DNA from 2 places in the Sporomusa sp. 246TCP1 genome. Region 1 is predicted to be linked to the other one. Evidence: predicted binding sites of a transcription regulator. Region 1 holds the regulator's gene; the other holds the start of a gene.
The links. The regulator HrcA, encoded in region 1, represses chaperone genes, less so after heat shock. The targets are predictions, from matches to a motif close to TGTTAGCACTCNNNNNNNNNGAGTGCTAACA.
Positions count from the first base shown of each region.

Region 2: a site for HrcA is predicted at 5,584-5,614, ahead of htpG (molecular chaperone HtpG). Genes of this name have one in related genera too.

Region 1 covers NZ_CM170492.1:1,251,752-1,259,239, forward strand. The annotation lists gene gpr (GPR endopeptidase) at 1-665, shown strand, start outside; gene spoIIP (stage II sporulation protein P) at 767-1,867, shown strand; gene AC1ECB_RS06235 (hypothetical protein) at 1,888-2,286, shown strand; gene lepA (translation elongation factor 4) at 2,372-4,168, shown strand; gene hemW (radical SAM family heme chaperone HemW) at 4,182-5,321, shown strand; gene hrcA (heat-inducible transcriptional repressor HrcA) at 5,424-6,455, shown strand; gene AC1ECB_RS06255 (TCP-1/cpn60 chaperonin family protein) at 6,470-7,488, shown strand, end outside.
Region 2 covers NZ_CM170492.1:1,789,077-1,796,564, forward strand. The annotation lists gene AC1ECB_RS08905 (porin family protein) at 1-563, opposite strand, end outside; gene tnpA (IS66 family insertion sequence element accessory protein TnpA) at 1,071-1,439, shown strand; gene tnpB (IS66 family insertion sequence element accessory protein TnpB) at 1,531-1,788, shown strand; gene tnpC (IS66 family transposase) at 1,878-3,461, shown strand; gene htpG (molecular chaperone HtpG) at 3,591-5,552, opposite strand; gene AC1ECB_RS08930 (hypothetical protein) at 5,755-5,919, opposite strand; gene AC1ECB_RS08935 (Ger(x)C family spore germination protein) at 5,919-7,172, opposite strand; gene AC1ECB_RS08940 (GerAB/ArcD/ProY family transporter) at 7,157-7,488, opposite strand, start outside.

The DNA of each region.
Region 1 (7,488 bases):
TTTTAATTGTGGGGCTTGGCAACTGGAACGTTACTCCTGATGCTTTAGGACCACGGGCGGCACATAAAATTGTTGTAACTCGTCATCTTCAGGATATGCTGTCCCCTGAACTAAAAGACGGTGTGCGTTCGGTATGTGCTATTTCTCCCGGTGTCCTGGGTATAACCGGTATGGAGACAGGTGAAATCATTCAGGGAATTGTAAGTAAAATAAAGCCTGGGTTGGTAATTGCTATTGACGCACTGGCTGCGGCGTCAAGTCAGCGGGTAATTACCACAGTTCAATTAGCAAGTACTGGTATCCATCCTGGTTCAGGTGTAGGCAATAAACGTTTTGGTCTTACACAAGCTTCTTTAGGCGTGCCTGTTGTCGCGATTGGAGTGCCAACTGTAGTTCACGCCACCACAATCGCTATGGATACCATTAATGCCTTACAAGAACATGCTGCTTTTGGCCGTTATTTTAAAAGTATGGCAAATTTGTCTGATCAGGACCGTCACACTATTGTTCGGCAAGTGTTGCCGGAAATGCTCGGCGACCTCATGGTAACGCCAAAAGAAGTTGACCGGCTTATTGAGGATGTTGCTGCTGTTGTGGCCGGTGGTATCAATCAAGCTATGCATCCTAATATTGATTATGAGAACATTCATATGTATTTACATTAATAATATAGCTAGTCCGATAATAAGTGTACTATCGCCTTGCTGTCAGGCATATAGATTGTATGTAAACAAAATTCCAACAGGGTAGTCTGGTGGAGGCAGCAATGGTATCAAGAAAAGAGCGAAAACAAAGCAATACCAATAGGATTTGGATCAATTTCCTGCGAGTATACAACACCTCTAAACTAATAAATATAGCATTTATTAGTTGTATGATGGCGATGGCAGCAGGATTAGCATTTAGTACTTATCTTAATTGTACAACCAGTGCCATTCCTGTAAGCGGGTCAGCCTATTATGGTCAACGTCTTCCAGCCTTATGGCCTAACGCGAAAACCGTGTTATTTTTAGGTGTACCAGGGTTATCTGAGGTAACCAGGACGCAAAATGCAGTAAAAATAACGCCTGAAGTAACTTCCAGGACTGTCAGTCATCGCTTAGTGTCATTATTGACAAATATCGATTTTAGGGATTTACGCACCTTATTTACCCAAGAGATTCCTTTTATGCTGGCTTTTAAAAAGTCAGGTACGCCTGTTGTCAGTGCTGCAACTCTACCGAATTTCCCCCAATTTGACTCTCAAAGTGCAAGCCAGGAAAAGCCATTAGTGGGGATCTATCATACTCATACGGCAGAATCATTTATTCCTGATTCCGGTGTTGCCCACCGGCCAGGCGGTCAATGCGGTGATATTGTAGAAGTAGGTGAAGCTTTAGCCCGCCAGCTCGAACAGGCTGGTGTTAAAGCTATCCATAGTCGGGCTATTCATGATTATCCCAGCTTTATGAAAGCGTATGGACCTTCAGAAGCTACAGTCCAAAAAATGTTAGGTGAAAACCCCTCGCTGCAAATGATTTTTGATATTCATCGAGATGCTGAAAAACGTGAAAATGTGACAGCTATCATCAATGGCATACAAGTAGCCAAAATTGCTATTGTTGTAGCTACCGGACATCAGGATTTACCCCAGCCCCATTGGCAGCAGAATCACGCTTTTGCAAAATTAATTGAGGCTAAACTCAATGAAAAATATCCTGGTTTATGTCGTGGTATTCTGCTTGAGGAATGGCGGTATAACCAACATCTTCATCCGCGTGCTCTCTTACTTGAGGTAGGTTCGCAGGAAAGCAGCAAGGAAGAAGCAATACGGAGCATGGAACTGCTGGGAAACATATTGGTCGAGATACTTGCTGAAAACCGGTAGTTGCAGTAAGGAGGATTGCCATGTTCCGACAGGTGGTGACACCAGATATAAGGTTGATTATTCGTGGTCTGTTTATATTGCTAACAATTATTGCCGTTGGTGTAGGGATAGTTGAATACCAGATGGCAACACTGACTCATCGTCCGGCACAGGACATTTTTGCATATAGTGTCGTAGTAACTATTGCCAATTATTTAATTCCTGTTCCGATGAAAATTGAAACTTATTTTTCGCGATTAGAATATTGGCTTACTATCTGGCAGCAACAATTTGTTGATGAAGCATTTAGCGCTAAAAAGGCAGCTGGAGAATATTGGAAGCAAAGTAAGCCTTATGTTGAAGCTGCTATGCACAATCTAAGAACAAAAACCTGGCAAGGGGTGCAGCAAATGGATGAGTATATTCGTGAATATAGGTAAAACTTGCAGTTTGCGGGCTGGTAATGGTATAATTTATAGAAGTATGTAAAAAAGCTTTATTATACCAGGGAGGAGCCCCAGTTATATGGATACAGGACATATACGTAATTTCTCAATAATAGCCCACATCGACCATGGTAAATCTACCATTGCAGACCGGTTGTTGGAGTATACAGGAGCTCTCTCTGCCCGTGAGATGGAAGAACAGGTATTAGATCATATGGACCTTGAACGGGAGCGTGGCATTACAATCAAAGCCCAGGCTGTGCAGCTGTCTTATACAGCCAAAGACGGCGAAATCTACATGCTCAATCTTATTGACACCCCCGGACACGTTGATTTTACTTATGAGGTTTCCCGCAGCTTAGCCGCGTGTGAGGGTGCGTTGTTAGTTGTTGATGCAGCGCAGGGGATTGAAGCACAGACGCTTGCTAATGTTTATTTAGCTCTTGAGCATGATCTTGAGATTATTCCTGTTATCAATAAAATTGACCTGCCAAGTGCCGAACCAGAGCGAGTGAAAACCGAAATCGAAGAAGTAATTGGGTTAGATATTTCTGATGCAGTTCTGGCTAGTGCCAAGACTGGTACTGGTATTGAAGAAATTCTTGAAGCGATTGTAAGAAAGGTTCCCCCGCCTGCAGGTAAGGTTGACGAACCTTTAAGCGCTTTAATTTTCGACTCTCATTTTGATTCATATAAAGGTGTAATCGCTTATATACGGGTTATGAACGGCAGTATTAAGCCAGGTATGAAAATTAAAATGATGGCCACTAATAAGATTGTTGAAGTAGCAGAAGTTGGCGTTTTCAAGCCATATCTGGCTAATGTTGCCTTATTAGGGCCAGGCCAGGTCGGCTTTGTTGCTGCCAGTGTAAAAAATGTAATCGATATCCGGGTGGGCGATACCATTACCGGGGCCGAACGTCCAGTAGCTGAACCTTTGCCTGGCTACCGCAAAATTACGCCGATGGTGTATTGCGGACTTTACCCGGTAGACAGCACTGACTATGATAATTTGCGGGATGCTTTAGAAAAACTACAGTTAAATGATGCATCACTGGTCTTTGAACCGGAAACTTCCATTGCGCTTGGTTTCGGTTTTCGCTGCGGCTTCCTGGGACTTCTTCATATGGATGTTATTCAAGAACGCCTGGAACGCGAATATAATCTAACCCTTATCACTACTGCACCAAGTGTAATTTATCGTGTGTTTAAAACCGATGGCCAGGTTATCGAGATTGAAAACCCGTCAAAATTACCGACAGTACAAGAAATTAACTATGTGGAAGAACCGTATGTAAAAGCAACCATAATTGTACCTAATGATTATGTAGGCCCGGTTATGGAGCTTTCACAAGAAAAACGCGGCGAATTTAAAGATATGAAATATCTGGATACGAACCGGGTTACGCTAACCTATCATTTGCCACTTAGTGAGATTATTTTTGATTACTTTGACAAGCTGAAATCATCGACACGCGGGTATGCTTCGCTGGATTATGAACTTTGTGGCTATCAGACCTCAGAGCTTGTAAAATTGGATATTTTACTTAACGGCGAACCTGTGGATGCTTTGAGTGTAATTGTTCATCGGGACCGGGCTGCTCATCGCGGCCGGCAGCTTGCCGAGAAACTCAAAGGGATTATTCCCCGTCAAATGTTTGAGATTCCTATTCAGGCCGCTATTGGCAGCAAAATAATTGCCCGCGAAACAGTAAGAGCGATGCGCAAGGATGTACTTGCGAAATGTTATGGCGGCGATATTACCCGCAAGCGAAAGCTGCTGGAAAAGCAAAAAGAGGGTAAAAAACGCATGAAACAAGTGGGTAATGTGGAAGTTCCCCAAGAAGCCTTTATGGCAATTTTGAAAATGGACTAAGGACAAAATAACTATGAGTAAGCTTGGTCTATATGTGCATATTCCGTTTTGCCGGCAAAAATGTTTATATTGTGACTTTTCTTCTTATGCTCTGGCTGAGCATCTGTTTGATGCCTATACTACCGCCTTGTGTCAGCAGATTGCTGATCAGGGCGGTATGCTGTGTAAACCAACTGTTGACACAGTCTATATTGGTGGCGGCACACCCAGTGTACTGCCTGTACCTTTGTTGGAAAAAATACTTACAAGCTTGACTACAAACTTCACTATCCAGCCTGGGGCGGAAATTAGTATGGAGGCCAATCCTGGTACAGTTACCAAAGAGCAACTGCTTGCCATAAAGGCTATGGGTATAAATAGGCTCAGTTTTGGTATTCAATCTTTTAATGACAAATTGCTTGCCTGCCTGGGACGAATTCACCGAACGCCAGATAGTCTTGCGGCGATAGAATCTGCTTACAATGCTGGGTTTACTAATATAAGTTTTGATTTGATGTATGGCTTGCCAGGACAGACTAGTGACGGTTTTGCCCAGGAACTTGAGCAGGCAGTAGCACTGAATACCAGTCATATTTCAGTTTATGGTCTTAAATTGGAAGCAGGCACTCCGTTGGCTGCTGCTTATGACCAAGGCGTACTTGTCTTACCAGATGAGCTAGAGGAAGAATCCATGTATGATCGTATGACTGATTTTTTACCCGCTCACGGTCTCATGCGCTATGAGATTTCAAACTTCGCCCGCCCGGGAAGCGAATGCCGCCATAATTTAAAATACTGGCAATATCAGCCATATTTGGGTCTTGGCTGTGCAGCGCATTCTTTTTTACAGGGTGAGAGGATAAGCCAGGTAACCGGGATTGAGGACTATATTGAAGCGATAGCAGCCAAAAGTTCATCTGTTGCGATGAAAGAACAGCTTACGAAAAACGAGTCGATGGCTGAATATATTTTTTTAGCCTTACGGACTGTAGAAGGAATGGGAGTAGCAGCATTTAACCAATATTTTGCGACTGATTTTTTCAGTCAATTTGGTGAGGTTTGGGATAAGCTTAACCGTCAGGGTTTAGTGGCAGCAGATACTAGACAGATATGGCTAACTGAGCGCGGTATGAAATTTGGCAATATTGTATTTCGTTCGTTTTTACCTGATTAAATACACATTTACTATCTTGACATTAACTCCAATGAGTGGTATTTTTTTAGTAGGTGTTAGCACTCGACTGACGCGAGTGCTAACAAGCGGGAGGTGGACCCCATATTAGATGAAAGAAAGCGGAAAATTTTGCAGGCTATTATTGATGATTATATATCTACTGCCGAACCGGTTGGCTCACGGACGATTGCCCGTAAGTATGATTTAGGTATTAGTCCGGCCACCGTTCGCAATGAAATGGCAGATTTGGAACTTTTGGGCTATCTTGAACAACCACATACTTCCTCCGGCAGAATACCATCAGTCAAAGGCTACCGCTTTTATGTTGATTGCTTGCTGGCTCCACCTCAGATTTCCGATAGAGATATCGCAATCATTGATAATTGGTATCATACTAAAGCGCGTCGAATTGAAGAGGTTTTTCAGGAAACTGTTAAGATTATGTCCCGCATGACCAGTAATGTATCCATGGTATTAGCACCACAAGTGTCGCAATGTACCTTTAAATACATTCAGTTTCTACCACTGGATGAACGACGTTCGATTGTTGTCATCGTTACAGACACAGGCCTGTTAGAAAACAAAATTATTGCCATACCTGAGGGGCTTAATCATGAGGATTTGGGGCGTGTGGCCAATGCGATAAATTCCCGTCTGGGAGGGTTGGCTATTGACCGGATCACAACGCCGGTTCTAAAAGATATACAAAATGATATTTTGCCTGATCCTCAAGTGTATGAGCGGGCGATCACACTTTTAAAGCAAGTACTTACTGTTGAAAAAAATGAGAAGGTGTATCTTGGCGGCACAACGCAAATGCTAAATCAGCCTGAATTCAGGGATGTTGATAAAATCAAAGGCCTCTTAACCATGCTTGAAGAAGACAGGTTACTGTGTGATATTCTCCACATGTCCAATAGTGATGGTGTGATTGTTACAATTGGTCAGGAGAATAAATATACTGGCATTCATGATTGCAGTGTTGTTCAGGCCACCTACCGTATCGATGGTCAGGTAGTAGGAACTGTAGCCGTGCTTGGACCTACCAGAATGGAATATGGTAAAACCATGTCGGTGCTTAAGTTTATGCAACGTCATTTAGGTGAAATTTTGAAACAGTATAAAGTGTTATAGATGGGAGGAACTACATGAATTTGAAGCAAGCCGGCAGTGGAGCTGATGTTGATGAGCGGTTAGCCGCGCTATTAACAAATGCCAATGCTGTACGGGCAATAACTGCTGCTGTGGAAGGCACTATCGGTCCTAAAGGACTGGATACTATGCTGGTTGACCGTTTTGGTGAAGTCATTATTACCAATGATGGTGTTACTATATTAGATAAAATGGATGTTAACCATCCAGCAGCCAAAATGCTTATAAATACAGCCAAAGCGCAACAGGCAGAAGTTGGTGATGGGACAACCACAACCACAATTATGGCCGGCAGTCTGGTCTCAGAGGGTGTAAACCAAGTCATGCGCGGCGTACCGGTCGCCAGAGTCATTGAAGGTGTGAAATATGGTATCGCCCAGATTTTAGCGGGTGTACGCGAGCGTTCACGCAGCATTACTGATGTTAATGACCCTATTTTGCGGAGTATTGCCATGATTGCTGGACGGGAGCATGAGGATATTGCCGATTTAGTTGTAGAAGCTGCTAAGCTGATCGGTGTGGAAAAACTTAATGAATACAATTTCAAGTTATCTGAAATTATCACCGCCGAGGCTAGTGCCAACAATGAAGTATTTATGGGCGTTATTGTAGATCAAGAACGTATGTCCCAGGAAATGCCGGAAAAAATAGTAGATGCCAAGTTACTGCTTGTTGATGATGCGCTTGAACCGGAAGAGATTGAAGATGAAGCTTTAAGTACCGAGACCGGCTTTAAACGCTATATTGATCTGCAAGATGAGTTTAAGAAAAACGTGCAGAAAATTGTCGAGCTTGGTGTCAGCGTAGTGATGGCGGACCGGGGTGTACATAGTGCTGCTGAAGAAATACTTACAGATGCTAATATAATGGTTATTGAGCGTGTATCCTCAAAGGATTTGCGGCGGGTAGCCGATCACACAGGTGCACGCATGATTAAACGCACAGGTCTTAAAAAAGATTCTGCCGATATTGGAAAGTACCTGGGTACTGCAGAAAAGGTATACCAGGATGAAAA
Region 2 (7,488 bases), 540 kb from region 1:
GTAGTATCGGCATTTACGCCATAGTAATGGGTAGTATCAAATAAAACATAGTTAGCGCCAAGGTTTACGCCATTTAATGAGGTACTTAAATCTAAAGTGCCAGTTCTTGTACGGTCACTATCTTTGCCGTAGAAACCGCTTAATTTTAATACATCCAGAGTGGTGCTTGCTTTGACACCGGTAAATTGATGGTCATCAATTAAAAGTCCTTTACCTGTGAAAAGATCATCTTTACCGACCTGGATTTCAAAATTATCAAACTTGCCTGCGATATAGGCCATATCCATTCTGGCCTGATTTGATGCATATTCGGTTGAAACGTCTTGTTCTTGTACAAAGCGAACATGTGCACGAAGGTTATCAGTAATATTACCATCAACGTTCAGACGAAAACGGGTGTCAATGCCGTTCCAGTTATCCCAGTTAAAGGCACTGGGAGCTTGGGTAGTATTATTGTACTGAATGTAGCCATCACCGGAAAACGTAATAGGGGAAGCGAAAACCGAAGCAGCAGATAGAGTTAGGGCAGATAGTACGGCAGCAGTTAATAATTCCTTTTTCATAATTGTTCCTCCTAAAATTTTTTCGGGGGAAAATTTCAAATGACTTGTAACTAATAACCCATATTCTATCCAACAGTGTTCATAAGAGTTTCCATGTTTCCTCTTAGTAGACTTAGGTAGGTACAGGTTATCTTATAACATTACTGACCTGCTCATAAGAGCGTTCCCCATCACTCTATATTGCTGGTTCAGCATGTAATAAGTAATTTTTCTTTATGCTAGGATAGTTCTATAAAGTTAACATAAAACCTTCTGTCTTTTTGTAAAAAAGCCTGTGTAATTAATGGAATAATTTTTATATTATTAATTATGTATACTACCATATAAAAACGTATGTTCGAAATAATTCCGAACATACGTTTAACAAAGTAAGCTACTATCCGTAAGCGTCAAATAAATCGTCACATGTACAACCAGGCCTCCGGATGAGACAATAGGTCCAAGAGAATCACATAGAGTTTGTTGGAGTCATTTGGATTCTTAGAAACTCGCAGGAGGTCTACTTTTATGAGCGTACAGAAAGTGACGCATGAAGTTCGATTGGAGAAATGGCGCAATATTGTTACGGCTTGCCGCAACAGTGGCAAAACCATTAAAACGTGGTGCAGCGAAAATAACATTAACGTGAAAACATACTATCATTGGCAGAAACTTGTATGTCAGGAGACTTGCCGGGCAATTTCGGTAAGTCTCCCTGCCTCCAGCGAGGCTGTTCCCGTACAGGGTTCGGTATTTGCAGAAATGAAGATGCCTAAGCATCGTGCGGAAACATTGGCTATCACGATTGAGCGTAACGATATGCAAATCCATGTCTATCAAGGCGCTGATATGGTAACCGTGGAGGCTACGCTTCTGGCACTGAAACATTTATGTTAGGTGATATATCTAAAATCGAACATATCTTTCTCGCCTGTGGCCACACCGATATGAGAAGATCTATTGATGGTCTGGCAGCGACCATACAGCAATGCTTTCACCTAGATCCGTTCTCCAGCAGTCTGTTCCTGTTTTGTACCGTCGGCGTGATCGAATCAAAGCGCTCTTTTGGGATGGCGATGGCTTTGTACTTTTGTATAAACGGCTGGAGAACGGAGGCTTTCAGTGGCCAAAAGATGAAAAAGAGGTCAAACACATTACGCCACAACAGTTTCGTTGGCTAATGGAAGGGTTAAGCATTCAACAGCCGAGGGCGCATAAAAAAGTCGATAAAATACAAATCGTCTAATTTGCTGAAAGTCCTAAATATCCTGCAAAATCAATGGATTTAACGGATTTTTCATGGAAAAAAGCCATAAAATATGGTATAATTATTACATGAAAATTCTAGTGAACGGTACTAATACACAAGAAGAAATGATCTCTGTTTCTCGTACTGAATATGAGGCACTAAAAATACAAAATGAGGAACTGACTCAACAGGTCAAGTGGCTGATGGAGCAAATGCGTCTTTCCAAACAAAAACAGTTCGGCTCCTCCAGTGAAAAAAGCAAATACGATCAGTTTAATCTTTTTAACGAGGCGGAGGCAACAGCAGATGAACGGGTGCCCGAGCCTGAATTGACTGAAGTTCAGAAGCATTATCGTAAGAATGTCAAAGAAAGAAAAGAGACCATTCCTGCCGATTTACCAATAGAGGTTGTAGAGCATTTTTTACCGGAACATGAACAGGAATGCCCGGAATGTGGTTCAAAACTGCATATTATGGGTAAAAATGTCCGCCGCGAATTGAAGATCATCCCGGCCAAGGCAGTTATCGTAGAACATATTGACTATGTATATGCCTGCCGCGACTGTGAAGTCAATTCATGCAGCGTGCCTATTATCAAGGCACCAATGGACAAGCCGGTAATCAAAGGAAGCTTTGCTTCTCCAGAAGCAGTTGCTCATATTATGACACAGAAATTTGCAAATGGAATGCCATTGCATCGCCAGGAGCAAGATTTGAGCCGTATGGGCATAGCTCTTTCCAAACAAACTATGTCTAACTGGCTAATTCGGTGTTCTGAAGATTGGCTGGAGCCAATCTATGATGCCTTTAAAGAGCTACTTTCCATACAGCCAGTGCTCCACGCAGATGAAACCATTTTACAGGTACTTCACGAGCCGGGCAAATCTGCGCAAAGCAAAAGCTACATGTGGCTGTATAGAACTGGCGGGTGTGCTAGTATACCTATTGTGCTGTGTGATTATCAGCCAGACCGGAAGGCAAAGCATCCTTTAGAATTTTTGCAGGAGTTTAGCGGCTACCTTCATACGGATGGTTATGCCGGGTATCATAGCTTGCCGGAGCGAATCGTCATTGTGGGCTGCTGGGCACATGCCAGAAGAAAATTTGACGAGGCGCTAAAAGGCCTTTTGGAAAAAGACCGAGAAGGCTCTGGGGCGCAACGTGGCAAACAATATTGCGATAAGCTATTTACTATTGAGCGCCAACTAGCTGATTGTACACCGGAAGAACGCTATAAAAAGCGTCAGGAACTGGCAAAACCAGTGCTTGACGAGTTTTTGTCGTACCTTCATACAGTAAAGGCATCTACCAAGAGCGGATTTGGCAGAGCCGTGCACTATACGTTGGAGCAATGGAAATATCTCGAACGATATCTACTGGACGGAAGGCTGGAAATCAGTAACAATCGCGCCGAGCGCAGCATTAAGCCGTTTGTGATTGACCGCAAAAATTTTCTCTTTGCCAACACACCGCGAGGAGCTAAAGCCAGCGCAGTTGTGTTTAGCATAATAGAAACCGCAAAGGAAAATGGGCTCAATCCATATGCCTACCTGACTTATATTTTTAAAAACGCACCCAACTGGGATATACGAAATGATGTTGAGGCACTACAACGACTAATGCCCAGTTTTGTTCCAGATTACTGTAAAACTAATGCCGTTACCAAATGACTTGTTGTCAAGGTGACGGCATTTTTGACGCTTACTACTATCCGCTTGCAAAAACGGAATAGGCAGTATTATTTTTTATATAAAGAAAAGAAAAGCGCCGCCCAGAATAAGTCTGGTAGGCGCTTGGTGCTATTGTGCGCTATGGGCCATAAGATTGGCCACTTTATTAGCAAAACTGATGGGGTCATCCGGGGTAATCCCTTCCATGAGTAATGCTTGTCCATACAGTAAATCACAATAATCTTTAAATGGGTCAGAGTCAGGGGCCGTCTGATACAGATTCTTCAGTATCCCAAATAGCTCGTGTTCAGGATTAATTTCAAGAATCCGGTTAGCTTTATACATAGTTTTGTTCATTTCCGATAAAATTTGTTCCATAGACAGGCTAATGCCGTTATCATCGCTAACCAGGCATACGGCACTGGTTTTTAGGCGATTACTGATTTTAACGTCAGCTACTTTGCCAGTTAGACGTTCCTTAATGGCTTTAATCAGCGGCTCATTTTCTTTGGCTAATGCATCAATATCCTTTTTGGTTTCAGGGGAGTCAATGTCGTCAAGTTCGAGGTTGCCGCGGCTAACTGACTGAAACTTTTTCGCTTCATATTCTTGCAAGGCATCAATAGCAAATTCATCTACCCGGTCAAAAAGATAGAGCACTTCGATGTTCTTTTCGCGCAGTAGTTCCATTTGTGGTAAGCGTTCCACTGCGGAGCGGTCTTTGCCTGTCGCGTAGTAGATAACCTTTTGGGTTTCCGGCATGCGTTTGGTGTAGTCTTCCAGCGTAGTCAGTTCATCGGCCGCGTGTGAGGTGGCAAAGAGCAGGAGATTCTTTAACTTGTCCCGGCTCTGGTACTCAGAATATATGCCAGTTTTGATGGCTTTGCCGTATTCATGCCAAAATTTTTCATATTTAGGCCGGTCTTTTGTTAGCATGGTTTCCAGTGTCTTTAGTATGCTTTTCTCCAGATTTTTGCCAACCCGTTTCAACTGTTGACTCTGTTGGAGAAGTTCACGGGAGATATTGAGAGAAAAGTCGGGAGAATCGACTAGCCCGCGAACAAAACGCAGGTAATCAGGCAGGAGATCCTGACAATTGTCCATGATAAAAACGTTTTTGGAATATAAACGGATGCCTGTCGTAGACTCTCGCTGGTAAAAATCAAAAGGCGCGTGAGATGGAAGAAACAGCAGGCTGGTATATTCTACAGCACCTTCCACTTTGGAGTGGATAATTTCCAGGGGGTTTTCCCAATCATGGAAGAGATTTTTGTATAATTGATAGTACTCTTCCTGAGTGATGTCGTTTTTATTCTTAGTCCAGAGGGGTGCCATAGAGTTGAGCGTACGAACTTCAATTGTCTTGGTGGGCGGGGCATCTTCGATCACTTTGCCGTCCGCATCCAACGGTTTTTCCTCTTTAGTAAAATTCATCTTAATTGGGTAACGGATATAATCAGAATATTTTTTGATCAGGTTCTCCAAGCGATAGTTGTTGAGAAAGTTTTCCTCAGCATGTTCGGCAGAGCGATATTCCTCTTTAAGGGTTAAGATAATGGTTGTACCACGAGTATCTTTGGCACACTCTTCAATAGTATAAGTGCCGTCACCGTTGGACTCCCAGCGAATGCCCTTAGACTGACCGGGAGCACGGGTAAGTAAAGTAACTTTTTCTGCTACCATGAAGGCTGAATAGAAACCAACGCCAAATTGACCGATTAGTTCAGTATCAGCTGCTGAGCCGGCTGTTTTTATTTTATCTAGAAAGGCTTTGGTGCCAGATTTGGCAATGGTGCCGATGTTTTCCACAACTTCGGCGTAGGTCATACCCATGCCATTGTCAGAGATAGTGAGGGTGTTGGTCGTTTCGTCAGGAAGGATAAAAATTTCAAAATCATCAGTGCCTTCAAGCAAGTCATGATTTGTTAATGATTCAAACCGAATTTTATCAATAGCATCTGAGGCGTTTGAGATAAGCTCCCGTAAAAAAATCTCCCGGTTTGTATAAATTGAGTGAATCATTAGATCCAGTAGCTGCTTAGTCTCAGCCTGAAATTCTTTTGTTTCTTTGTTAATTGTTTCTTGAGACATTACGAACCTCCAATATTATCAAAAATTCTGTTGTTAGCACTCTTAGAAGTTGAGTGCTAACACTATTTAAATAATAACGAAAATATTTTATAAAATCAAATATTCGATAACATAAAATAGACAGATACCGGCGTATTGCTACCAAATTTGCAAAATATCTCCTGCTTTTGTGAAATAGCGTGTTTTTTCTCAAAATACTATTCTAATTTCCCGTGAGCATACGCAGCAATGGCAGGGCCAGACCAGTCATAACCAAGATAACTATTCCAATTGCCCCCACTGTATTGCCATTTTTTTTCAGCCACCAGGCATATGTCAGGGCATGAAAACCAATGACAGTACCTATACCAAGGTATATATAATCCATTAGTCATTACCCCTTATCGGCATGCTCTGAAACATTAGTCCGGTACGACGGATTTTAGTATGGATTTGTACTTGAAATTCAGCCTCAGGATAAAGGTCATTCCAATTAAAATTGGCAACCTCATCGTAGGTCTGGAACTTAGGCCGGAAGTAGCGGCCAAAATTAACAACATCAGTACCAAGCGCTTGTGTATGGTTAAGCATCTCTACCATTTCTAGTTTGATGGTTTTTGACACCTCTTCTTCTAATAATTCCCTGTTATCCTCGGACTCATAGTTGATATTGCTGGCAATACTGGCGAGTTCGCCTTCTAACAGCACATTAATATCAATAACAGGCCGGTTATTTACGAAGCTAACATTAATTTGTGGATTTTTGCCTAACCGCAAAAGAATGTGCACATTCCGCTCGGTTTTTTGGGGATCGACTATCGTTAAAAAGCCTTTGGGGAAATTCCCCATAAGGATAGCAACCATGCGCGTTTCTTCGTTAGTCAGCATCCCTGCCAGCTTATCACCTTTAAATACAGCCGTACCAATAATAGCGGCAGGATTACCGCCTTCACGCGGTATATCGCCGGGAAGATACTCCTTAGCTCGTTCTGGTGGGATTGGTTGAGCGCTAGGCCTATCTGTACCTGATAAGGGATTAATTGCCGCATATACAGCATAGGGAGCACCGCTCGTAGTCTTTAGCCGATTATAAAACTCATGAACATGCGTAGGCAATAAATAGCCGGTCTCAGACCCTGATAACAAGAGACCTTCAATCCAGCGTGAAGGTAATACGTCAATTGACGGCTTATTTTTATTGATAAATCCCTGTGCTGTATCACTAACCACCATCAAAAACATAGATCCGCGATATTCACGAAACCGGAGGAGTGGTCCTACTAAATTCTCCAGTCCTTGTCGTGCTAATTCTTCACCGACAACCCATACCTTAATATGGGATAAATCAGGGACCCGGCCAAGTGAGGCGCTGAGCAAAGAACGGCCTTCGATTAAGGAGGGAGCCTTGATGGTAGTAACAACCAGGCTTTTGCCACTGTCTGCATCACCGCCACCTCCAGTGGCGCCTAGTGCCCTGGGAACAGCAATCAGATAGGTAATATTTATCTGTTTGTTTGGCAGATAATCAATCCCAACAGCCAAAACATAGGCCACTTCGTCAGTTTCCTTAGCACCGGAACAACCTGATAATACAAGGCATACCGCCAAGCTTAAAGATATAATAATCAATCGGAAGAACACGACGCGCCCTCCTTTTTTATAGCCTTCACTATAGATACAATTAGCAGTAATAGTGGGATAGCGACTAGACCAACAGTAAAGAAGTTTGTTACTACAAGCCCATCTATGCGAATAACTGTGGCAATGTCAGGCGGTATCATGGCTAGTTGCGCAATAATATAAGCCGACAGTGGAATGAGTGGTTGGAGAGCCGGCAGCTTCAATAAACGGGTAATTAAATAGGCTCCCATATAAAGGCTGATAGCAATTCCCAGCAACCCTACAATAACCCACAGTATGATAAATAACGACTCAATCCGTTGCAGGTAGCGGCTCA